DNA from 3 places in the Caballeronia sp. EK genome. Region 2 is predicted to be linked to each of the others. Evidence: predicted binding sites of a transcription regulator. Region 2 holds the regulator's gene; each other region holds the start of a gene.
The links. Region 2 encodes FNR, which switches genes on or off when oxygen is low (the NO sensors DNR and NnrR bind a similar motif). Its sites were predicted from a motif close to TTGATNNNNATCAA; they were not measured.
Positions count from the first base shown of each region.

Region 1: adhP (alcohol dehydrogenase AdhP) is a predicted target of FNR. The motif match lies at 3,179-3,192, and genes of this name have one in related genera.
Region 3: IAG25_RS18940 (OmpW/AlkL family protein) is a predicted target of FNR. The motif match lies at 1,365-1,378, and genes of this name have one in related genera.

Region 1 is NZ_JACSUE010000025.1:24,260-32,027, reverse strand. Features, by position in the region: gene IAG25_RS37835 (SulP family inorganic anion transporter) at 1-1,118, opposite strand, end outside; gene IAG25_RS37830 (hypothetical protein) at 1,185-1,325, opposite strand; gene ppk2 (polyphosphate kinase 2) at 1,510-2,382, opposite strand; gene adhP (alcohol dehydrogenase AdhP) at 3,252-4,277, shown strand; gene IAG25_RS37815 (enoyl-CoA hydratase-related protein) at 4,569-5,435, opposite strand; gene IAG25_RS37810 (MAPEG family protein) at 5,480-5,866, opposite strand; gene IAG25_RS37805 (4Fe-4S dicluster domain-containing protein) at 5,947-6,810, opposite strand; gene IAG25_RS37800 (molybdopterin-dependent oxidoreductase) at 6,821-7,768, opposite strand, start outside.
Region 2 is NZ_JACSUE010000002.1:884,943-892,710, forward strand. Features, by position in the region: gene IAG25_RS08440 (PQQ-binding-like beta-propeller repeat protein) at 1-1,414, opposite strand, end outside; gene IAG25_RS08445 (hypothetical protein) at 1,698-1,958, shown strand; gene IAG25_RS08450 (hypothetical protein) at 2,023-2,253, shown strand; gene IAG25_RS08455 (PAS domain-containing sensor histidine kinase) at 2,300-3,394, shown strand; gene IAG25_RS08460 (response regulator) at 3,472-4,119, shown strand; gene fnr (fumarate/nitrate reduction transcriptional regulator Fnr) at 4,281-5,015, shown strand; gene IAG25_RS08470 (DUF1488 domain-containing protein) at 4,991-5,296, opposite strand; gene IAG25_RS08475 (hypothetical protein) at 5,379-5,675, opposite strand; gene IAG25_RS08480 (universal stress protein) at 5,707-6,153, opposite strand; gene IAG25_RS08485 (universal stress protein) at 6,369-7,196, shown strand; gene IAG25_RS08490 (hypothetical protein) at 7,247-7,441, shown strand; partial or broken gene IAG25_RS08495 (MFS transporter) at 7,464-7,768, opposite strand, start outside.
Region 3 is NZ_JACSUE010000006.1:99,843-107,610, forward strand. Features, by position in the region: gene IAG25_RS18925 (GlxA family transcriptional regulator) at 1-273, shown strand, start outside; gene IAG25_RS18930 (hypothetical protein) at 412-936, shown strand; gene IAG25_RS18935 (hypothetical protein) at 939-1,232, opposite strand; gene IAG25_RS18940 (OmpW/AlkL family protein) at 1,462-2,079, shown strand; gene IAG25_RS18945 (hypothetical protein) at 2,283-2,843, shown strand; gene IAG25_RS18950 (GFA family protein) at 2,860-3,258, shown strand; gene IAG25_RS18955 (zinc-binding alcohol dehydrogenase family protein) at 3,267-4,277, opposite strand; gene IAG25_RS18960 (NAD-dependent protein deacetylase) at 4,413-5,291, shown strand; gene IAG25_RS18965 (aminotransferase class V-fold PLP-dependent enzyme) at 5,295-6,551, opposite strand; gene IAG25_RS18970 (methyl-accepting chemotaxis protein) at 6,758-7,768, shown strand, end outside.

The DNA of each region.
Region 1 (7,768 bases), on a different contig from region 2:
ATCAGGCCGATCGAATAGACGATAACAACCGCTGCCAGCGTGGCGTGCGGCATCATTCCGATAAAGGGCGCAAGCACCAGCATCGTACCGAGCGTGAGGGCTGCCGTGACCAGTTCGGCAAGCTGACTGCGAGCGCCCACAAGACGGTTCACGGCCGTCTGGGACGTGCCTCCGCCCGCGGGCATGGAGCCTAGAAGTGCGCCGCCCACATTGGCAAGTCCGATCGCCAGCAACTCTCGATCCGCCTGTGGCGCAGGTTCTTCGCTCGCAACGAATGCTCGCCCGGACGCGATCGTTTCGGTAAAGCTCATCAGTGCAATGCCGGCTGCAGCGGGCACAAGCGACGCGACAAGCGACAGGTCCGGCACGGTGACGGAAGGGAAGCCCGTCGGCACATGGCCGACAATGTCGACCCCGTGAAGCTGCAAGTCGAGCAGGCTCAAGCTGCCGATTCCACCTGCTACCGCAATTAGCGGCGCGGGCGCTCGTGGAAAGACACGCTCCATGGCGACGAGAATGCCCACCGTCATCGCCCCAACAGCGACCGTAGCCGCTGACGCGTGCGGGATACCCATGACGGTAGCCAGCAGGTTGTGTAAAAACGCCCCCTTGGGAAAGTGAATGCCAAGCAGCTTCGGCAACTGATCCAGCACGATTACGACCGCGACACCAGCCTTGAATCCAGTCAGCACAGGATCAGAAATGAAGTTGGCAATGAATCCGAGCCGCAGAAGTGCGGCGAGCGTGAGGATGGCCCCGACCAGTAGCGTCAGGGTTGCAGAGGCCGTCAGGAGTTCTGCCGTCGCTCCATCCGGAACCACACGGGCGAGGGCCGCTGCGGAGAGGATGGCGATGGTTGCGCTTGTGCTCACGCTGAGCGGCCGCGACGATCCCAAGATCGCGTAGATCACCATCGGAAGGAACGCGGTATACAGCCCGACCTGCACTGGCAGCCCGGCGACTGTCACGTACGCCAAGGCCTTCGGAAGTACGACCGCCGCAGCCGTCACGCCGGCAATGATATCCGGCTTGATCCACTCCTTCCGATAATCGCGGACCCACTCAAGGACCGCAATACGAAACCCGCTAGACGAATGTGTTGATGAATCTTTTCCCATAGTCACGCGGACTCCCGATCATCGTCCGGATGCTTCGTCTGCCAGCGTTAGGGTGTTTTCCACCAGTTAGTGCTGCATTTCCCAGTTCTCCCAGAAGATCATCACGTCGTCGCCCGACAGCATCCCATCGAGGAGCAACGCGCAGAAAGCAAACACCATCGTTGCAAGTATGGCACCAGGCGTCGACGCGTCATAGGGCGCATCCAAGCGCACGTTATCGGCATTTCAGGCGACTTAACCGATCCCGGTTCCCCGCCGGAGGCAATGCGGAATTCCTCAAAATTTATCAGGCGCCGGCGTGCAACAACGCTTAAGAAATGCCGGCGCATCCCCCGCATCGCGTATGGGTTCGCTTGCAAGCCGATGGTCGAAGGCGAGCGTCGGGAGGCGGCTAGTGGGCCGATTTGGCCTTTTTCCTCACAGGCGATTTTTGTGTGCGTTCCTCGGTTCCGTGCGCGGCGACGGGCACGAACCTGTAGGGGTAGTCCGGTTCGAGAAAGTCTCCCGCGCTCCGCCGCTGCGGCAACTTCACGTGTTCCCGCGGCACGCTCTCGTAAGGTACCTTGCTGAGCAGATGGCGGATGATAGTCAGGCGGGCCCGCTTCTTGTCGTCGGAGCGGGCTACATACCACGGTGAAAATTCAGTGTCAGTCTTCGCGAACATTTCGTCGCGTGCCTTCGAATAGTCGTACCATCGCCGATACGATTCGAGGTCCATCGGCGAGAGCTTCCAAACCTTACGCTCATCGTATATGCGCGCTTCGAGGCGCCGTGTCTGCTCCGCAGGACTGACCTCCAGCCAGTACTTGATCAGGATAACCCCCGAATCAATGATGGCGCGCTCGACGAGCGGCGTCGCAAACAGGAACTCCTGCACCTCACACTCCGTGCAGAAACCCATCACGCGCTCAACGCCCGCGCGGTTGTACCAGCTGCGGTCGAAAATCACGACCTCGCCAGCCGCCGGCAGGTGCGGAACATAGCGTTGCATGTACATCTGGCTCTTTTCGCGAGCGGTGGGCGCGGGCAGCGCGATGACCCGGAAAATGCGTGGGCTAACGCGCTCGGTGATCGCTTTGATTGTTCCGCCCTTGCCCGCACCGTCGCGTCCCTCGAACAAGACGCAGATTTTCGCGCCGCTATGCACGACCCATTCCTGCATCTTGACCAATTCGCCATGGAGCCGGCGCAGGTCCTTCAAATACGCGTGCGTGCTGAGCTTCGCCGAATCGCCGTTTTTAGCTTCTTTCGGAGTGTCATCCATGGCTTCTCTCCCTGAAAATGCGGCGATCCCGCCCATCTGTGTACCCTAATGCAATCGCGGCGTCCTCGCGCCTCGGGGCAACGTGACAGGCCACGGCGAAGCTGGACCAGATGAACGCGAGTACATCCTACGAGATGGGCGCAACGCGCGTGCTGAACGCAGGTATGCGCTCTCTCTCTCCAACACTCCTGGTTTGATTTGCAGACTGTCACACGACCCAACCGAATCGATTGATATAAATCAAACGTTTTGCGATATTTAGATATCCTTTAAAGAAACCCGTCATAGATGATCTTCGCTCATGGTGCAAACTCGTTTGGCTAGAGCGGCGGTCTGGACCAAAATGCAACAGGTTAGTGAAGCGCTGAAGGTGACCGTGTTGAGGCCTCGAGCACGCGCGCAGTCCGTTAAAACCAGGCATTCGCCCGCATTCCTTAGCCACCCCGCCAAAAGCCTCGCCGCGCGGGTAGCGTTCCCATTGGGCAAGCGATCCGGATCTTCCGCACCCGTCCTATGCACTGGCGGCGTATCGTCCATGATCGCCTATTCGTTGGAAGCCATTCCTTGCTGCGTACCGTTTTGGTTCAAGCCTGTCAGCACGTTTGGCTCGTTGGGCGTTACAACGCGTTTCGGTCGTTCATATGTGTTTACCACCCCTCTTCGACAGACCGTCGCTCACTCCGTTCGGCACAGAGCAAATAGTGCGAGCTAGGAGCGCCTGGTGGCATGGCGCACGCATCTGTGCAATCTTGATCTGGCACATGCCGGCTTGAGACGTCGCAGAGAACGACTTTCCTTGATTTGAGTCAACGGTGTCCGGGTCTCAGACGTCGATACTGGCAACGTCGTGCATCCCACCGGAGAAGTCCATGGCGAAGTCGATGAAAGCCGCTGTCGTGCATGCTTTTGGCGAACCCCTTCGCATCGAGGAGGTGCCTGTTCCGACCCCCGCGCGAGGCCAGATTCTCGTTAAGATCGCCGCGTCAGGCGTGTGTCACACCGACCTGCACGCAGCCGAGGGCGACTGGCCGGTCAAGCCCGCGTTGCCGTTCATTCCCGGGCACGAGGGCGTTGGCTATGTCTCGGCCGTCGGCGCCGACGTCAAGAGCGTCAAGGAAGGAGATCGCGTCGGCGTGCCGTGGCTGTACTCCGCGTGCGGTCGCTGCGAGCATTGTCTGAGCGGCTGGGAGACGCTCTGTCACGATCAGCAGAACACGGGCTATTCTGTGAACGGCGGATACGCCGAGTACGTGCTCGCTGATCCGAACTATGTCGGCCATCTGCCGTCGAAAGTCGGCTTCGAGGAGATCGCGCCAATCCTGTGCGCTGGCGTCACCGTGTACAAGGGCATTCGCATGACCGACACGCGGCCCGGACAATGGCTTGCGATCTCGGGTATCGGCGGCCTTGGTCACGTCGCGGTTCAATACGCCATTGCGATGGGCCTGCATGTCGCCGCCATCGACGTGGAGCCCGCGAAGCTCGCGCTCGCACGCGATCTGGGAGCGACGCTCGTCATCGACGGCTCGACCGATGACCCCGCGGCCGTGATCCAAAAGGAGATCGGCGGCGCACACGGCGTACTGGTCACGGCAGTCTCGCGCAGCGCATTCGCGCAGGCGCTCGGCATGGTGCGCCGCGGCGGAACCATATCGCTGAACAGGCTGCCTCCCGGAGATTTCCCGCTCCCGATCTTCTCGACGGTGCTCAACGGAATTACCGTCCGGGGCTCGATCGTCGGGACGCGGCGGGACTTGCAGGAGTCGCTGGAATTCGCTGCTGAGGGCAAAGTCCGCGCCCGGATTCATCCCGACCGGCTCGAAAACATCAATTCGGTATTCACCGATCTCAGAAACGGCAAGGTGGACGGCCGTGTGGTGCTGACGATCGATTGAACGGCGATGTCCCATCGAGGCGCGGTCGTCGACATCGGATTTGACGACCCACCCGTACCGCTCGTCGAAGATTCGCCTGCAATCCAAAGCTCGGTATCCGCACAGGTCACCGGCACATCGATCGAGCACCGGGCCGTGGATGAAAGCTCCGGCGCAGCATTGCACCTGACGCATCCTTATTTGCATCCGAGGAATTTGAACGCTGGAGCAAAGCGTCTGCGCAGGCTTCAATGGAATGAGGCGAAGACTGTCCCAAAGTCGGTGCGCCGATCGCGCGGTTACGCAGCCAGGTCACTGCACCGAGCCGTCTTTCGCCGCCGCTCCCCGGTGGCGCGGTGTCAGCGGCGGTAGCGCGCCGAAGTGTCCCTGTCGTTCTTCATGCCAAGCCGAAATCGCTTCGGCAATATCTTGAGTGTCGAATATGGCGCTCTGCAGTAAGGCCATATGTCGCAACGAGTCAGACGTACTATGATCGCGCGCGAAGTTCATCGCAGTCTTGCACCCGGCAACGGCTAGCGGGGACTGGGACGCGATGGTCCGGGCCAGTTCCATCGCGTGTCGGAGGAGCGCCTCGGCATCGGGCAACACGGCGTTCACCAAGCCGACGGCCAATGCACGCTCGGCGCTCAACCGTTCACTGGTGTAAGCCATCTGACGAGCCACGCCGGCGGGAATGATCTTAGGCAGGCGTTGGAGCACGCCAAGGTCGGCCGTCATGCCGATCTGCGTTTCCTGAAGAGCAAAGAATGCATCCGTTGTGCACGCGCGAATGTCGCACGCGACGGCGAGATCGAGGCCCCCGCCGATGCACCCGCCCTGGATTGCACAGATGACGGGAAACCGGACCTGATCGAGCGTGTCGAAGCAATCTATCAGGTTTCTCAACGCGTGCTGGAAGCCCAACCGCGCCCGTGGACTGCTGTTGTCAAACGCATCCGTTGTGGCGGTGAACACCTCGAGCGCCATGCCGGCCGAAAAATGTTTTCCGGTGGAACTGATGACGAGGGCACGGGTGTCGCCCGCGTCATCGAGCGTCAGCACGGCGTCGCGCAGCCCAGTGAAGAAGCTGGGACCCATCGCATTGAGTCGCTCGGGGCGGTTCAGCCGTAGATGTGCGATGCCGGATTCGGTGCTGATCTGAAAGTATTCGTTATCCATTGATAGCTTGAGAAATTCAATTTAATTCGTCTGTCTGTCGCATCTCAACGCAGCAGCATCGCACATACCGCCAGACCGGCCACATAGGTCCCAAATGCTCCAACGAACCGGAAGGGATTGGGTTTAGCCATCGTGGGCCAAGCGATAAGGCCAATGACGAGCACGCAGCGGTACGCGGTTGCCGCGACGATCAGCGACTCTACCGCCATCGAAGGCGATCGCGCGCCAAGGTAGAGAAACAGCATTGCGAGGAATGGCGCGTATTCGGCTGTGTTGGCATGAGCTCGAATGAGCTTGTGTAGTCGGTTCGCGGGGTCCGCCTCGCAGCCAATATAGGTACCTTCGCGAAAACGCATCACTGAGATGGACAACCCGAGGCCGAAGAGTAGTAGCCCAAGAACCATCACGCATGAGAGAGCAACAGTGTTCATTTGACCAAGCCTCCTCGGCGGGAAACAACGAACGCCTGTTGGCAAGCAGCGTTCGCGTGTCGTTCATTCGATTACGATGATTACGCGAGCTCCACGTCGATGGTCGACTGGGCGAGGCTGATCTCGCCCAAATACACGCTTTCCCCCAACTCGCATTTCCGCCACGCTTTGCCGAGCGCATGACGGATTTCGACACGGTAAATTCCACTTCCCTTGGCCAGGCCGCCGAACCGGAAATCACCGAAATCGTCCGAAACGGTTTCAGCCAGCTTTTGATCGCCGACATACAGGGCGACCGCGGCACCCGGTACGCACTCGACCACGTCGCCTATACGAGTGCTGACGCTTGCGCCGATGAAACAGGTTTCCCAACGCTCCAGGCCGCTGTACCACACACGGGGCTGCGTGCTCAAGTTCGGCCGTAGTACTTTGAGGCCCTCACGTCGGGCCCTTTCGGCCATCGCTGCGTCATCGATCTTGACCGTCTCGAAAACGTCGGTAGGGCATGACTGCTGGCAGCGCGGCTGAGGCCAGCCCTGGTCGAGCAGATGAGCATCAAAAATCCACGTCTGCGGCAGTTGCAGTTCTTCGTTCCAGACGATGGCTTGGTACGGGCACGACTTCACGATGTCTCTGCGGCCCCGCGCCTTCTCCGGATCGATGATGACGATGCCGTCGGCGCGCTTGCGAATGGCGTCGCCGCCTACCCGCATGCATGGCGCTTCGTCGCAGTGGTTGCACATCACCGGCAGATAGGTGGTCTCTACCATATGCGAGTCGCCCTGAACACGGCGCAATATGCGCAGGGGGCTGACGGCATCTGCCGCGGCGGGCGCGGCATACCCGGGGAAGTCATTGCCGACATGCTCATCCCGCCCGGCGATAACGCAGTTCTGGCAGTTTTCGCACCGCCCAACTTTGATAATTAGGTTCCACTTGTTCACTCTATGTTCCTCACGCTGCGCGACCGAGCAAGAACGCCTCGGCACTTCTCCACTTTTCGACCTGTACGAGGCAGGAGTTGGGGCTCATGCTGCTTGTGCCGGCGGTTTGCGGCCGGTCAGGGGTAAGCATATTCATGCAACCGCCGATTTCGACGCGCTCGCCATCGATCTCAATCAGCTTGAATTCGGCGCTCGCCTCGTACGACTTGACCACTCCCGCATTGACCAGGGGCGAGACGTCGGCCGCGCAAATCACGGCGCCCCGGTCGTTATGAACCTTGACGAGGTCGCGATGCGAAATGCCCCGGATGGCCGCGTCTACCCGACTCAGTCTCAGCAGCCAGAAGCGGTGGCCGCCGAGCAGTGCGCGATGGTCTTCGACGCTGTTGACGGAGGAATTCTTTCCGTCGCAATGGGTATGGAAGCTGTAACGGCTGTGGGTGGCGATCAACTGCAGCGGATAGCGCTGAGCCTGTTCCGAGCGCAATCCTTCCCAAGAAGGGATGTATCGGTTGAGCGCGGGCCGCTCGGGGTTGTCTGCCGTGTGCCGCTTAAGGAGCTCGGGTACGAATTCCAGCTTGCCACTCGGCGTCTGCAGACCCATGCCGAATTTTTCGGCGAACTGAGACGGTAGCGGATGAGGTTCTTGCAGGTCCTTGCGCCGCCCCTCCGCGAACCAACGCATGTCCACCGGATGGCGTAGCTCGGGCTTCTCGGGTGGCACGACAAAATAGCCCTTGCGGCAGAATTCGCGCCACGAAAGATGATCGGGCAAATCCGACGAGTCGAAAACCCGCTTGACCCAGTCCAGTTCGCGGCATCCCTCGGTGAACACGCCGCCCAAGCCAAGCCGCGTCATGATGGCGGTGAAAATGTCGTAGTCCGAACGGGATTCACCCAGAGGCTCAATGCACTTGTGCTGCAGCGTCACCATGCGATGATTCACCGTGCCGTGTCC
Region 2 (7,768 bases):
TATTGTTGTAAAACGCGGGCGCGGTGAACACGGGGCCGGTGATCGTCGAATACAGCGGCTGATAGATGTGATCGCCGTTCGAATCGAACTTGCCCATCGAGTCGCGATTCACGACGTACAGCACGCGCGTCTTGCCGCCGCCGATTGCGAGATGCTGCACGTTGCCGTTGATATCGGTGACATCGGGGAGGACCAGCACGCCGCCCGAGCCGAGATCGAGGTCCGCGTTCGATTCCGCGATGGTATCCGACGGCTCGAAGTAATCGCTCACCTGAAGCGCCAGCGTCGGCGTCGGCGTGACCTTCAGGAAGCCGTTGCCGAAGTCGTTCTTGTTGGGCATCTCCTGCGCGTTGGTGGTCGGATCGAAGGTGCCGTTGCCGTCGAGGAAATAGATCGACGTGCCATCCGACGCGAGGCCCGCGCCGCCCATCCAGATGCCGCCCATCTGGCCGTTCGGCGTCACGTTGACGATGCCTGTCTGCTTGAGCGTATCCGCGCTGTAGCCGATGACCCAGCCGGTGTACGGCAAGGCGTCGCAATGCGAGCTCCATGCCGTGTAGACGACGCCGTTCATGAGCAGCAGCGACGCGCGCTCGATGTACTGGCCGGGCGTGAAGGGCACGACGCCGTTCACGCTGCCCGATCCGGTGCCGGGATACGAACCGGTGATTTCGGTCGGGCCGCCGAAGAGCTCGGCGCCTGTCGCGATGTCGATTGCATGAATGCGCTGGTGATACGCGCCGCCGCTGTCCTTCGACATGCCGACGACATACATCGCGCCATTCGGCCCACGCGTGCGATCGATGACGGGCGTCGCCGTGATGCCGATGGTCGGCGTGGTCTGGTCGCAGCCGTGATCGTCGCTCGGAACTTCGCCCGCGAGCAGCGTGGAGACGTGCCAGAGCACGGTGCCCGTGTCGGCATCGAACGCGTAGATGCTTGCGTTCTCCGTTTCGACATACAGCACGTTATGCGTGCCGCCCGCGATCGGCACGTTGCCGAGAAAGAGCGGCTGGGCATCGACGGCGCCATCGACGGTATAGACGCCGAGCTTGCCGAATGTCGAGCTGTTGACGTTGGCAAGCGTGAGTTTGGTTTCGGCGAGCTGCTGCGCGGTGCGGCGCATGTCGTTGTGATACGTGGTGACGTCCATCGGCGTCGCTGCGGACGGCCGGGTCGTCGCGGGCGTGCTCGCGCCCGAAGGTGCGCTCGCGCCGCTTGCCGGCGATGCCGACGATGCGGATGATGCCGACGATGCCGGCGTCGCCGGACTCGACGCCGCAGCCGGCGACGATGCCGATGCCGCGCCTCCGGATGTCGCGGACGGATCGGAGCTGGAACTGCCTCCGCTGCATCCGCCGATGATCGCTGCAATGGCAACTGCGGTCACGCCAACCGATAAATGCCCTTTCATCTGCGGATCTCCGTTTCGGGACGAGCGGCCGGCCCCCGATGCTCGCGATTATTGTCTGCGGCGGCTTAATACGGGAAAAGATCGTCGGGGGACGGCTAGGATTTGGCGGAACGGTCGGTCTCGCTCCCGTGCGCCCTTCCCTCTGAGTTAAGCACACGCCGGAGAAAAGTAAAAAAGCTTAAATCGGATAAGCCGACAAAAATTGAACGGTTAGGCTTATTGCTTACGGAATGAAGGGCATCACAAGTGCCACTCCACCGAAAACATAGAACCTGAGAGAACGATGACCCAATCAGAAAATGTCATCTACAAAGGCCATGTGCTGAGCGCGACCGCCGTGCTGGAGCAGGACCGCTATGCGGCGATGCTCATCGTCCGGGAACCGGACGGCACGCGCCGCTCAAGCGGCATGCTCGGCGAATTCACCAGCGCGACCGGCGCGGTCCGCTACGCATTTGCGTATGGCATGGCCGAAATCGATCACCGGCAGTCCATGCAGCACCCGCGCCCTTCCAGCGGCGCCCGCGTTGACCAGCACGCCTGATCCCGGGCGCAACTCGCGGCACGCACGCCGCCCGCGCCTCCGACCATTCCGACAAGTCAAATCTATGATCATCTATCATCGGGGAGCGGCTTTTCAGCCCTCCGTCACTCGTGTGGGCAATGCGTTCGTCGCGACCGCGTCGATTCTGGAAGAGGACGGCCACGCCACCTCGCTCGGCAATCTCGGCGCGTTCGCAAGCAAGGACGGCGCGCTCGGTTTCGCGGTGCGCTGCGCGACCGCCTTTCTCGATGGCGACGAACTGCCCATGCCGCCTTTCCGGCTGACTACGCAATAGCATTGCAACGCGTCGCACGTTGCTTGCGCGCCTGCCCCTTGCAACGATGACGAACGCACCCGCAACCGAACCCGTCGATCCACGCGCGCCGCTCTCGCCCTCGCTGCAAACGGATGCGTCTTTCCGGCTTCTCGTGGAGGCCGTCGAAGACTATGCGATCTTCCTGCTCGACGCGCACGGCAACGTCGCGACATGGAACAACGGCGCAAAAAGGATCAAGGGCTATGACGCGCGGGAAATCGTCGGCCGTCATTTTTCCGTCTTTTATCCGCCCGAGGACATCGCGGCAGGCAAACCGCAGAGCGAACTCGCGATAGCGGCGCAGGCCGGGCGCGTCGAAGACGAAGGCTGGCGCATTCGCAAGGATGCGAGCCGCTTCTGGGCGAACGTCGTCATCACCGCGCTGCACGACGCGCACGGCAATCTGCTCGGCTTCGCCAAGGTCACGCGCGACATGACCGACCGGTTGCGGCTCACCGAACTGCAACACGCGCGCGAACTCTCCGCGCACGTTCAGAGCGCACTCGAAAACGAGCGCGCGTCGATCGCCCGCGAATTGCACGACGATCTCGGCCAGCAACTCGCCGCGCTGAAGATGCAGATCTCCCTTCTCGACACCGGCGCGCACGATGCGCATATCGCGAAGCAATCGCTCGCGCAGATCGACACGATCATCGGATCGGTGCGGCGCATCGCGGCAGGCCTGCGCCCGCCCGTGCTCGACGACCTCGGTCTCTTCGCCGCGATCGACTGGCTCGCCTGCGACTTTCGCCGGCGCTACGATCTGACGATTCATCTGGATCTCGAAGGCGAGGAAGACGGATTCGACACGACCGCCTCCACCTCGGTCTTCCGGCTGGTTCAGGAAGCGCTCACGAACATCGTGCGCCATGCGCGGGCCAGCGAGGCGCGCATCGCGATCGTCTGCGCGCAGTCGCGCTGCACGCTGACCATAGAAGACGACGGCTGCGGCGCCGATGTCACGCGCGGGCGCACCGCCGGCGCGTTCGGCCTGCTCGGCATGGGCGAGCGCGTGCGTCAACTTGGCGGCGTCATCGCGTTTCGCAGCGCGCCCGGCGAAGGCTTTCGCATTCGCGCGGAGATTCCGCTCGGGCATCGCGCCGGCGACGGCTTCCCTTGATTTGAGTCAACCGCTACGAGGCTGTCGTCGGTAAACTCGAACTCCGCGCGAGTCGGTCGACAAAAGGAATCGCATCGATGACGATAAGAGTGCTGATTGCCGATGACCATGCACTCGTGCGCGACGGCCTGCGCCACATTCTCGCGAACGCACACGGCTTCGAGGTCGCCGGCGAAGCGAGCGACGGACCGGCTACCCTCGCGCTCACACGCGCAACCGATGCCGACGTGCTCGTGCTCGATCTCTCGATGCCGGGCCGCGGCGGCCTCGACCTGCTCAAGCAGATCAAGGACGAAAAGCCCGCCATGCGCATCCTCGTGCTCACCATGCACGCTGAACAGCAATACGCCGCGCGCGCCTTCAAGGCGGGGGCGTCGGGATACATCACCAAGGAAAGCGCGAGCGCGGAACTGGTCGCGGCGGTCGGCAAGGTCGCGTCGGGCGGCGTCTACGTGAGCCTCGCGATGGCCGAACGCTTCGCGCAGAGCCTCAGCGAACCCGCCGACGCGCTGCCGCATCAGCGTCTGTCGAACCGCGAGTTCGAGGTGTTCCGGCGCTTGTGCGCGGGTGAGTCGATCAGCGATATCGGCGAGGCGCTGTGCGTGAGCGCAAAGACCGTCAGCACCTACAAGGCGCGCATCCTCGACAAGATGCGCATGCCGCACGAAGCAGCGCTCGTGCGTTACGCGGTGCGCCATCAGCTCTTCGACGACGACGGCGCCTGATCCCGATCGACGCGTGTCAGCGTTTCCCTACACGGCTTCCCGAACGCCTACAGTACGATCCGCCTGCGCCGATTTATTTTCGAGATGAAGCAGCCAATAATCCGAGGCGTGGCATTCAGGATCGCGCATCGATGCGCGATCCGCTCGACAGGAGGCGCAGCATGATTCCCGCGAGCGCAGAGACTCTCGGCACGAGAGCCGAGGTGAAGCGCACGAACACACGTTGTTCGACATGCTCGATGCAGCGCATCTGCATGCCGTCGGATCTATCGCCGGTCGATTACGAACGTCTCGACGCGATCATCTGCTCGACGCGTTCCGTGCGGCGCGGCGAAACGCTCTTCCGTTGCAGCGATCCGTTCCAGAGTCTCTACGCGGTGCGCAGCGGGTGCTTCAAGACCGTCGTCATGCACCGCGAAGGCCACGAGCAGGTCACGGGTTTTCATCTGCCGGGCGACGCGCTCGGGCTCGACGGCGTGAGCGCCGATCGTCACACGTGCGATGCGATCGCGCTGGAAGACAGCGTCGTCTGCATCATTCCGTTCGACCTGCTCGAATTGCTGTGCCGCGAAGTCAGAGCGCTCCAGCATCACGTGCATCGCGTGATGTGCGGCGAAATCGTGCGCGAATCCAACCTCATGATGATGCTCGGCACGATGACGGCGGAGCAGCGCGTCGCGGCGTTCCTGCTCAATCTCTCGACGCGCATGAAGGCGCGCGGCTATTCGCCGGCGCAATTCGTCCTGCGCATGACGCGCGAGGAAATCGGCAGCTATCTCGGCCTGAAGATCGAAACCGTCAGCCGCATGTTCTCCAGGCTGCAGAAAGCCGGTGTGATCGATGCGCGCGGCCGCGACGTTCGGATTCTCGATCAGGCCCGGCTCGAAGAAGTCTGAGCGCGTGCCTGGCGGAAGCGGAAAAATCCGCTGCGCAGCATGACCGATGTGCCGCCGACGCGGCTCAGCACATGTTCGGCGGCCCCTTCGATCGACGAGCGATGGCTCTCGAAAGCCTGCTGTAAATCTTCCTCCCGCCACGACGCCGCGCCGAAGTGATCTTCCAGCGCCTCGGCGGAAATGGTGCACGCGATGCGCTCGCCATCGGCGAAGGCGGCGAACGTGAGTGAAGGGACATCGCCCTGATAGACGGGCGGCTGGCTGGGAAATGTGATGTTCATGCCGATACCTCGCAATGGTTTCGACCTGCGGCGCATATCCACTGAGTCTCGGCCATGAATTCGCGCTGCGTATTGATCTGGATCAATACCGCTCGCGCAGGATTCGCACGGCGTGGTCGAAGGCGTGATGCATCGCCACGGTCGGATCGGCGTCGGTGTTCCGCTGCACCGTGACCTGCTCGGAATCGCGCGTGAGAAGCACTAGTTGTGCATCGTAGACGGGTTGCCCGGACGGGTCGGGACAGGCCTTGATCGTGAGCCGGCAATCGACGATATCCGTCGCGACGCCCGCAAGCCGCACGAGTTCGACGCCCGCTTCCCGTTCGATCACGTTCGAGCCGGAAAAGCCGAGGTAGGCGATCTGCATTCCGAGGCCCATGTGATTGTTTCTCCTGTCAGGCCGCTGATCCTCACCCATCCTTGCCCTCACCATTCGACGCACGCATCAGCAGCACGGGACACGTCGAGCGTCTGACGAAAGCTTCGGCGACGCTGCCAAGCGCAAGCCGCCGCAATCCAGTCCGGCCATGCGTGCCCATCACGACGAGATCGGCGGGCATATGCGCCGCGCGTCGCTGCAGGCATTTCGCGATCGTGTCGGTCACGTTGCGCGTTTCGGCCAGTTCGGTTTCGCAGTCGATGCCCGCGGCGATCGCGCGCGCCTGCGCGGTCTCCAGCGTGCGCGTGCCGTCCTCGCGCACGCTCACGCGATACTGCGCAGGAAACGACGAAAGCGCGGCCACGTCGATGACGAAGACGATGTTCACCCTGGCGAGCGTGCCGATACGGATCGCTTCATCGAGCGCGCGTTGCGAGCATTCACTGCCATCGAGCGCAACCAGGATATTGCGGTACATCGTCTTTCGTCCTTCACGTCTGTGCGATGCGTTCGCGCACACGGCGCGGCGAACGCACTCACTCTATCGCGCTGCTCGTCTGCGCAATTGACCTGAATCAAGCGCAAGCACATCGGCGCGCGACCCCGCTTCCGTTGATCTGAGTCAAGCGACTCACGGCGGCGTCTCCTTAGACTCGGGGCCATCAACTCTCAGCGGACTCCAGGAGTCATTCGATGAGCTACAAGACGATCCTCGTGCACCTCGATACGAGCGTGCGCGCCCATCCCCGTCTGGAAACCGCGCTGCAACTCGCGAGGCAATTCGACGCGTATGTGATCGGCCTCTATTCGGTTTTCGAGCCGAACGCGCGCGCGTTCAACGTGATGGCCGGCACCGCCGCCTATTACGAAGCGCGGGCCGCCGTGCGCCGCGAACAGGCCGGCGCGCTGGAACGGCTCTTTCACGCGGAATTGAACCGTGCGGGCGTATCGGGCGAATGGCTCGCGCCAGCCGAACCCGCGGATCATGCGGTGCCGCATCACGCGCGCTGCGCCGATCTCGTGATCGCGGGCCAGGACGATCCCTCCGATCCCGAGTCCTATATAGGCGACGGCTTTCGCGAAAATCTCATCCTGTCCGCCGGACGTCCGGTGCTGCTCGTGCCCTGCACCGGTTTCTTTCCCTCCATCGGCCGGTTTCCGATGATCGCGTGGGATGGCGGCCGCGAAGCTGCGCGCGCGGTCCACGACGCGTTGCCATTGCTGAAGGCGGCCGGGCGCGCGACCATCGTCAGGGTCGATGAGAAAGCGGACGAACGCATCGCGGACGCGGACATCGCCGCTTGCATCGCGCGGCATGGCGTGGAGGTCGATATCGTGTCGGGCGCGAGCGGCGCGGATGCATCGGCGGGCGACATCCTCCTATCGCGCGCCGCCGATCTCGGCGCGGATCTCGTCGTGATGGGCGGCTACGGTCATGCGCGCTGGCGCGAACTCGTGCTCGGCGGCGCGACGCGCACCTTCCTGCAATCGATGACCGTGCCGGTGCTGATGTCGCATTGATGTGCGCCGTGTACGATAGACACGTCGACTATCGGATTTCAGGAGGCGCCATGAAAGCGGTATGCCCGCTGCACGGGCCGACGACCATCGTCCGCACGAACGCGTACGGCTTTCCGGTCTACGCGTGCTGCTGCGACGACGTGCCTTATGCCACGCCGCCGGATGCATGCACGAGGGCGCCGACGCAACGCGGCGCCCCTTCCGAGCCGCAGAAGCCCCGGCAGCCGAAACCTCGAAAGGAATGATTGCGGGGCGCGCGCAATTGCTTCAAACCGGATCGGCCTGCGCAGCGGGAATGGCGCCAGCTTTTCGCGGTGAACGGCGCGAATCGATCAGGCACACCGCCAGCATCGCGATGACGCCAGGAATGGCAATCGCGACGAAGTTCTGCTGAAGCGGCAACGCGCGGCTCACGAGAAAACCGATCACGATGGGCGCGAGAATCGCACCGCTGCGCCCGATGCCCGACGCCCAGCCGATGCCCGTCGATCGAATGGCCATCGGATAGAACTGGCCGGCGAACGCATAGGTGACGATCTGCGTGCCGATGGTCGATGCGCCCGCCAGGCCGA
Region 3 (7,768 bases), on a different contig from region 2:
GTCGCGCAACTGGCGAGCGTCGCCGGCATGAGCGAGCGCAACTTCGCGCGCGCCTTCGTGCAGCTCGCGCAGATGACGCCGCATGAGTTCGTCGAACGCGCGCGTGTCGACGCGGCCCGCAATGTGCTCGAAAGTAGCGACACGCCGCTGAAAACCGTCGCCTACGATTGCGGGTTCGGCACGGCGGATCGCATGCGGCTCGTGTTCACGCGGCGGCTCGGCGTGTCGCCGAACGACTATCGGCTGAGTTTTCGCACGCGCTTTACGAAGTGACTGGCGGAATCGCGCGCCGACGTGTCACGCCGAGTTCGTTAAAATTCGTGATGAACGCGGCACGTGCGGCAGTGTGCGCGCGCCGCAGAATCCACCCTCGACATATCGGAACAGCGAATGACGAAACATGAGACCGCCATGCAAGATCCCTACGAACGACGCGCGTTGCTGCTGCACCTCGGCGACGTGCTTGAGTCGGTGTTTTGCCTGAGCCAATGCGCCGACGAATACGCGAGCATCGGCGAAGCGGTGAAGGGCAACGAGGCGCTTGCAGGCTTCACGCTGCTCGGCTTCATCGACCCGAAGATGGCGCCGCGCGATTTCATCCGCCGTGCATCGGGCGCGTTCTTCGTGTGGCCGAAAGCCCTCCTCGACGAAACGCTCAATCGCCCGCTGCTCGCCAACACCGTGAAGCACGATCTCTTCGCGGACAACGCAAAAGGCTGGGGTGCGTACGTGGAAGAGCGTCGCAAGGAAGTGCCGTGGTTCGGCGAGGCGTTGCCGGAGATTGCGGAGAGCGCGGAGCCTGCGCATGCGGCGAGCACTCCGGCTCCCGTTCCCGCTTCCGCACCCGCTCCTCAGAAGCAGAAGGGCAAGGCCAAGTCCGAGAAGCCATCGCGCTATTCGACATGGCCGTGGCCCGACAAGCCCGCCGACGCGTAACCTTATTGCTTCTTGCCCATGCCGCTTGCGCCCGCATCGAAGCCGATTCCGTTCGGCCGGTCGGGCGCGGCGCCTTTGCCCGATGACGTCTTGCCCGGACGTGTCTTGAGCGCATCGCTCGCGTTCGCGGCCGCAGTCGCAGGCGGCGTGACGTTTTTCTCCTGATACGCGGGCGTGCTGTCGTATTGGAGCTGTTTCGGTTTTTGCGGCGCTTGCTGAGCGCTCGCCACGACGGCCAGCGTGCCGCCGAGCAGAATCCCCGTCATGCGCCCGAGTGTGCCGATTGTGGGTCTCATCTGCGGCCTCCGTTTATCCCTTGTACTTTCCCTTGATCTAGCAAAGCGCGGACCCGCCGCTTGCGGCGTTCGACCGCACGATTGTCGTTGCTCAAGCCTTGTCGCCGTTGGCTGTGCGCGCGTGCTTATGCGTTGAGCCCGGTCAATGGCGCGTGCGCGCCCGCCCGCGAGAATCCCCGTATTTAACGTGGGAAAGATAGAAATGAAGAAAGTCTTCGGGGCAATGGTGATGGCATGCGCGTCCTTGTTTGCGGGCAGGGCGCACGCGGCGGGCGACGCACCGTCGAGCGATTCGATGAGCGGCATTCACGCGGGCGACATTCTGGTGCGCCTGCGCGCGATCAGCATCCAGCCGGATGTGCACGCGGGCGGCGCGCTCGGCACGCTCGGTGTCGATGTGAACAACGCGATCGTGCCCGAACTCGATTTCACCTACATGATCCGCGACGAGATCGGCGTCGAACTGATTCTTGCCACGTCGCGGCATCAGGTGACGTCGAATATCGGCGGGCTTGGCGGCGTGAACGTGCTGCCGCCGACGCTGCTCCTGCAATATCACTTCAATCACGCGGGCCGTGTGCGTCCGTATGTCGGCGCGGGGGTGAACTACACGGTTTTCTATAACGACAAGCTGAAGGCGGGCGACACGCCGGTGTCGATCAGACACAGCAGCTTCGGCCCGGCGTTGCAGGCGGGCGTCGATGTGCAGGTCGCGAAGAATCTCTTCGTCAACGCGGACCTGAAGAAGATCTGGATGCGCACGAGCGCGTCGGCGGACGGCGCCGATCTCGGCTCGCTCAAGATCGATCCGTGGGTCGTGGGTATCGGCGTCGGCATGAAGTTCTGACGCGCGCGTTTTCCCGGCGAGTGTGCGCCGCCCCGCGTTCCGTCTGGAAATTGGCGGAAGATACCGGTGCTTCTGGCGTGGACGGTTTCGCGGTCGCGGTATCCTTTGCAGCAGGCCCGGCGCAGACTCGCGCCGCTCGCGCATGCGCGAACGGTGCGTGAGCTGCAACGACTAATAAAACCGCATCGGGGAACTGCAAGCCAATGAGACCTTCCACTTACGCGGGAATCGCTCTGCTCGCGGCGTGTGGCGCCGCCGCCGCGCAACAGCCGCTCGCCCTGCCCGGACGCAGCCAGAGCGCGTGGCAGCAATCGGTCGATAACGCCGCCTGCTACGGTTATGCCAATCAGACGACCAAGGTGAACGTCGCGCGCGAGCCACAGACGCCGCCACGCGACGCCCAGCGCGAAACGCGCGTGCTGACGCCGCCGCGTCCGCTCGAACCGCCTTTGCCGGCGGGCGCGTCGGGAGCACTCGCGGCTTCCGCTGCCGCGCCGGCATCGGGTGCTTCGGCGGCGATCGCGGCATCGAGCTTGCCGCCGGGGAGAGTCTCGGGTGCGTCCGGATTGCCCGGCGCGTCCGGTCCGATGCCCGGCATGCCTGCGGTGCCCGCATCGATGGCGGCTGGCGCGTCCGGCGCATCGGATGCGATCTACGGCGGCGACATGAAGATGCCGCCGCTGCCGCCGCCCGAACCGCCGATGACGCGCTACTGGCGCGCGTACAGCGAGTGCATGCAGAATCGCGGCTACTTCACGCGATGAACCGTCACAGCGCCGCATGAATGCCCAGCCGACCCACGAAGGCGGATGCGCATGCGGCGCGGTGCGCGTGCGTGTGCTGGGCGAACCGAAGGAAGTGAATTTGTGCCACTGCATGACGTGCCGGCGCATTCACGGCGCGCCGTTCGGCGTCTATGCGATCTTTCCGCGCGACGCGTTTCAGGTCACGGGCGACACGGTGGCATGGGAAAGTTCGACGACAGGCAAACGCCATCACTGTCCGTCGTGCGGCTCGCCGGTCTATCTGGCGTTCGATGGCGTCGATGAGATCGAAGTGCCGACCGGCATCTTCGACGAGACCGGTCTTTATCCGCCGCAGTACGAAATCTGGTGCAAGAGCGCCGAGCCCTGGCACGACGCGCAAGGGCGGCCGCGCTTTGCACGCGGCGCGCCCTGATCAAACCATCAGCACTCGACGATCGCCTTCACGACGCCCGCCTTCGGATCGAGCAGCGACGCGAATTGCTCGGGCACATCACTCAACGTCAGGCGATGCGTGTTGAGCGCATCGGTGGGCACTTCGCCCTTGCGCATCGCCGCGAGCACGGTCTCGAAGTCTTCGGGCGTCGCGTTGCGGCTCGCGAGCAGCGTCGCCTCGCGCTTGTGGAACTCGGGATCGGCGAACGAGATGCGATCCGGAACGATCGACACCAGCACGTACTTCCCGCCGTGCGCGATGAACTCGAAGCCGCGTTCCATCGCGCGCGAATTGCCGGTCGCGTCGAAGACCACATCGAAGAATTCGCCGTTCGTGAGCGTCGATAGCGCTGCCTTGTCGTGCTCGCCGATCTGCACGGTGGCATCCACTTTCAGCTCGCGCTTGCAGAACGCGAGGCGATCTTCGCGGGTGTCGAGCGCGGTCACGTTCGCGCCGCGCAGACGCGAGAACGTGATGGCCGCCATGCCGATCGGACCCGTGCCGACGACCAGCACGCGCTGACCCGGCTTCACGTCCGCGCGGCGCACGGCGTGCGCGCCGATCGCGAGGAATTCGATCATCGCGGCCTGATCGAGCGTGACGCCCTCGGCCTTGTGGACGAATTGCGCGGGCAGATTCAGATATTCGGTGAACGCGCCGTCGCGATGCACGCCGAGCACCTGGATGTTCACGCAGCAGTTGGTCTTGCCCTGACGGCACGCGATGCACTCGCCGCACGACAGATAGGGCATCACGTAGACGGTGTCGCCCGCCTTCAGGCCGCTCGCCGGGTCCGCTTCCTCGATCACGCCGGACAACTCGTGGCCCATCACTCGCGGATACGAGAGATAGGGCTGATTGCCGGTGAAGATGTGCAGGTCCGTGCCGCACACGCCGACGCGCTTCACGCGCAACAGCACTTCGTTCTCGCCGCGCCGCGGCTTCTCGCGCTGTTCGGCTTTCAGGGTTCCGGGCGTTTCGCAGATGACGGTCAGCATGCTTTTGTCTCGTGGTGTCTTTGGAGTGGGGCGTCCGACAATCTAACGATGCCCGGCGATTTGGTCAAGCCAATTTCGATATCTAAAAAGTGGTAAGGCCAGAATCGCGGCCAGCGGCGCGTGCGGTTTCGCTCTATATTTCCACCAGAGCGAACCCCGCAAAACACGCAAAAAGGACGGCACGTGCAGCAGCTTCATGAATTCGTCGAGCGGCATCCGCGGCTTTTCGTACTGTCGGGAGCGGGCATCAGCACCGAGTCGGGCATTCCCTGTTATCGCGACCGCGAAGGCCAACGCAAGGGCCGTGCGCCGATATTGCTGAAAGACTTTCTCGGCTCGGAGTACGCGCGCCGCCGCTATTGGGCGCGCAGTCTCATCGGCTGGCCGGTCGTGCAGAACGCGCAGCCGAACGCCGCGCATCACGCGCTGCGGGCGCTCGATGCGCGCTCGCGCGTGCATCGGCTCGTCACGCAGAATGTCGATGGGCTGCACATTCGTGCGGGCAATCCCGATGTGATCGAGTTGCACGGCAATATCGGGCGGGTGCGCTGCATCGAATGCGGCGAGCGGCATACGCGGGCGGCGGTGCAGCGCACGCTCGAAGCGGCGAATCCGGATTTCGTCGGTTACACGGCGCCTGCGGTGCCGGACGGCGATGCGCATATCGAGGATCTCGACTTCGCATCGTTCGATGTACCCGGCTGCACGCGCTGCGGCGGCGTGCTCAAGCCCGACGTGGTGTTCTTCGGCGAGAGCGTGCCGCGCGTGCTCGTCGACGATGCGGCGCGCTCGCTCGAAGCCGCCGACGCGATGCTCGTCGTCGGTTCGTCGCTGATGGTGTACTCGGGCTATCGCTTCTGCGAATGGGCCGCGAAGAGCGGCAAGCCGATCGCCGCGATCAACATCGGCAAGACGCGCGCCGATGCGCTCCTCGCGCTCAAAGTCGAAGCGCCGTGCTCGGAGGCGCTCGAGCGACTGATCGAGCGCCTCGATGCGCGGCCGGTGGCGGGCTAGCGGTTACTTCGATTCGCGCGAAAGCGCTTCGATGCCTTCGAGCAGGCGCTCGGCGTCCGACATGCGCGAGAACAGGGCGGGCGTCACGCGCACGACTTCGCCCGAGTCGGGACCGGGGCGCGTCACCGTGAACACGCCGAAGCGCTCGCGCAGCGCGGCGACGATCGCATCGCAGCCTGCTTTCGTCGCGCGTCCGTGCAGCCGGAAGGCAGTGATGCCGGCAGTCATCGACGGATCATCCGGCGTCATGATCTGCACGCCGGGCAGCGCGCGCGCGGGTTTCGCCCAGGCATCGCGCAAGGCACGCAGGCGCGCTTCCTTCGCCTTCGAGCCGATCGCCCGATGCACATCCAGCGCCGCGGGCAGCGTGAACCACGCGGCGAAGTTCGGCGAGCCGGTGTGCACGCGCGCGCGGATATCGTCGGCGGGCCAGGTGCGGTCGCCGAAATATGGATCGATCGATGCGACGTGTCCCTTACGGATATAGATCGCGCCGCAGCCGAGCGGCGCGCCGATCCACTTGTGCAGATTCAGCGCGGCGAACGGTGCGTTCAGGCCGGGCACGTCGAAATCGAGCTGGCCCCACGAATGCGCCGCATCGACGATCACGTCCGCGCCCGCTTCTTTCGCCATCGCCGATATGTCCGCGACCGGCAGCACGAGACCCGTCGCGAAGCACACATGCGAGAGCAGCACGAGCCGCGTGCGCGGATGCGCGCTCAAGGCCTTCGCGTAGGTTTCGAGAACGGCTTCGAGCGTGGCCGGCTCGGGCATCGTGATGCGCACGGGCGTGACGCCGCGCCGCTCGCGCAGCCATTCCATCGCGTCCTTGCCGCAGGGGTAGTCGAGATCGCTGTAGAGCACGGTGTCGCCGGGCGCCAGACGGTTGTAGCCGCTGATGAGCGCGAGCAGCGCTTCGGTCGCGTTGCGCGTCAGCTCGATTTCTTCGACCGCGCAGCCCATTTCCCTCGCGACGCGCTCGCGCAAGCCCTGATACAGCGTCATCAGATGCGGACGGATCAGCAGCGTTGTCTCGTAGTTCACGCGCTCGGTCCAGTGATGGAACATCGCCTTGACCGGCTCGGTCATCGCACCCCAGAAGCCGTTCTCCAGATTGATCAGCGCATCCGATTGCCGCCACAGTCCGCGCACCGCGTCCCAGTAATTTTCGTCGGTGGCGAGGCCGGCTGCCGGCGTGGATGGGAGCGCAGCGAGCGCGGCTTCGAATTCGGGTGTGCGGTAGTCGAGGATGTCGGGCATCGTTCTGAATGTACCGGGAAGAAAAGGCAATATTTACTCAAAATGACGGGATGCATCGTAACGGAATTACCGGTTTAACTTGGACAAAGTGCAGACTATTTGCATCTTTTGCCCTTCAGAGCAATTTTGGCGGGCCGTAATCAGCAGGAAGAGCGTTGAAATGACGCCGTATGTCCCCTTGAACGGACCCTGAGAGAACCCAAAACATGAACCTCAAGAACATCACGATCAAAAATAAGTTGGTCGCTGGATTCGGTATTCTGGCTGTACTGGTCGTGCTTGTGGCGGGCATGTCACTGCGCGCGCTGTCCGTCGCGACGGACGGCTTCGCGCACTATGTGAACGGTATCAACGCGCGGGCGGACGTGGCTAGTCAGATTCGCACGGCGGTCGACCGCCGCGCGATCGCCGCGCGCAATCTCGTGCTCGTCACGAAGCAGTCCGACCTCGATCTCGAGAAAGCCGATGTCCTGCGCGCGCACGACGACGTACAGGCGCGTCTGAAGCAACTCAACGACATGATCGCCGCCGCGACCGATACCAGCGAGAAGGCGAAGAGCCTCGTCGCCGAAATGGGACGTGTGGAGGGCTTATACGGGCCGGTCGCGACGAATATCGTCGGACTCGCGCTCGCGGGCAAGCGCGACGAGGCGATCCAGAAGATGGACGACGAATGCCGCCCGCTGCTCGCGCAACTGGTGAAGGCCACCGACGATTACGCGACCTACACCGCCTCGCGCCGTGAGGAAATCGTGCGCGCAGACGCAGCCAGCTACGAAATGCAGCGCAATGTGCTGATCGCGCTGTGCACGGCGGCGGCGCTCTTCGCGGTCGCTGCGGGCATGGCGATCACGCGCTCGATCACGACGCCGATCGGCGAGGCGGTCGGCATCGCGCAGACGGTGGCGCGCGGCGATCTGACGAGCCATATCGTCGCCGAAACGAAGGACGAAACCGGCGACCTGCTGCGTGCGCTCGCAACGATGAACGCGCGTCTCACCGAGACCGTGGGCCGCGTGCGCGAAAGCAGCGGCGCGGTCGGCGGCGCGGCGAAGGAGCTCGCCACCGGCAACACCGATCTGAGCCAGCGCACCGAAGAACAGGCCGCGTCCTTGCAGGAAACGGCGGCGAGCATGGAAGAGCTCACGTCCACCGTGCGTCAGAACGCCGAGAACGCGCAGCAGGCGAGTTCGCTCGCGTCGAATGCATCGGATATC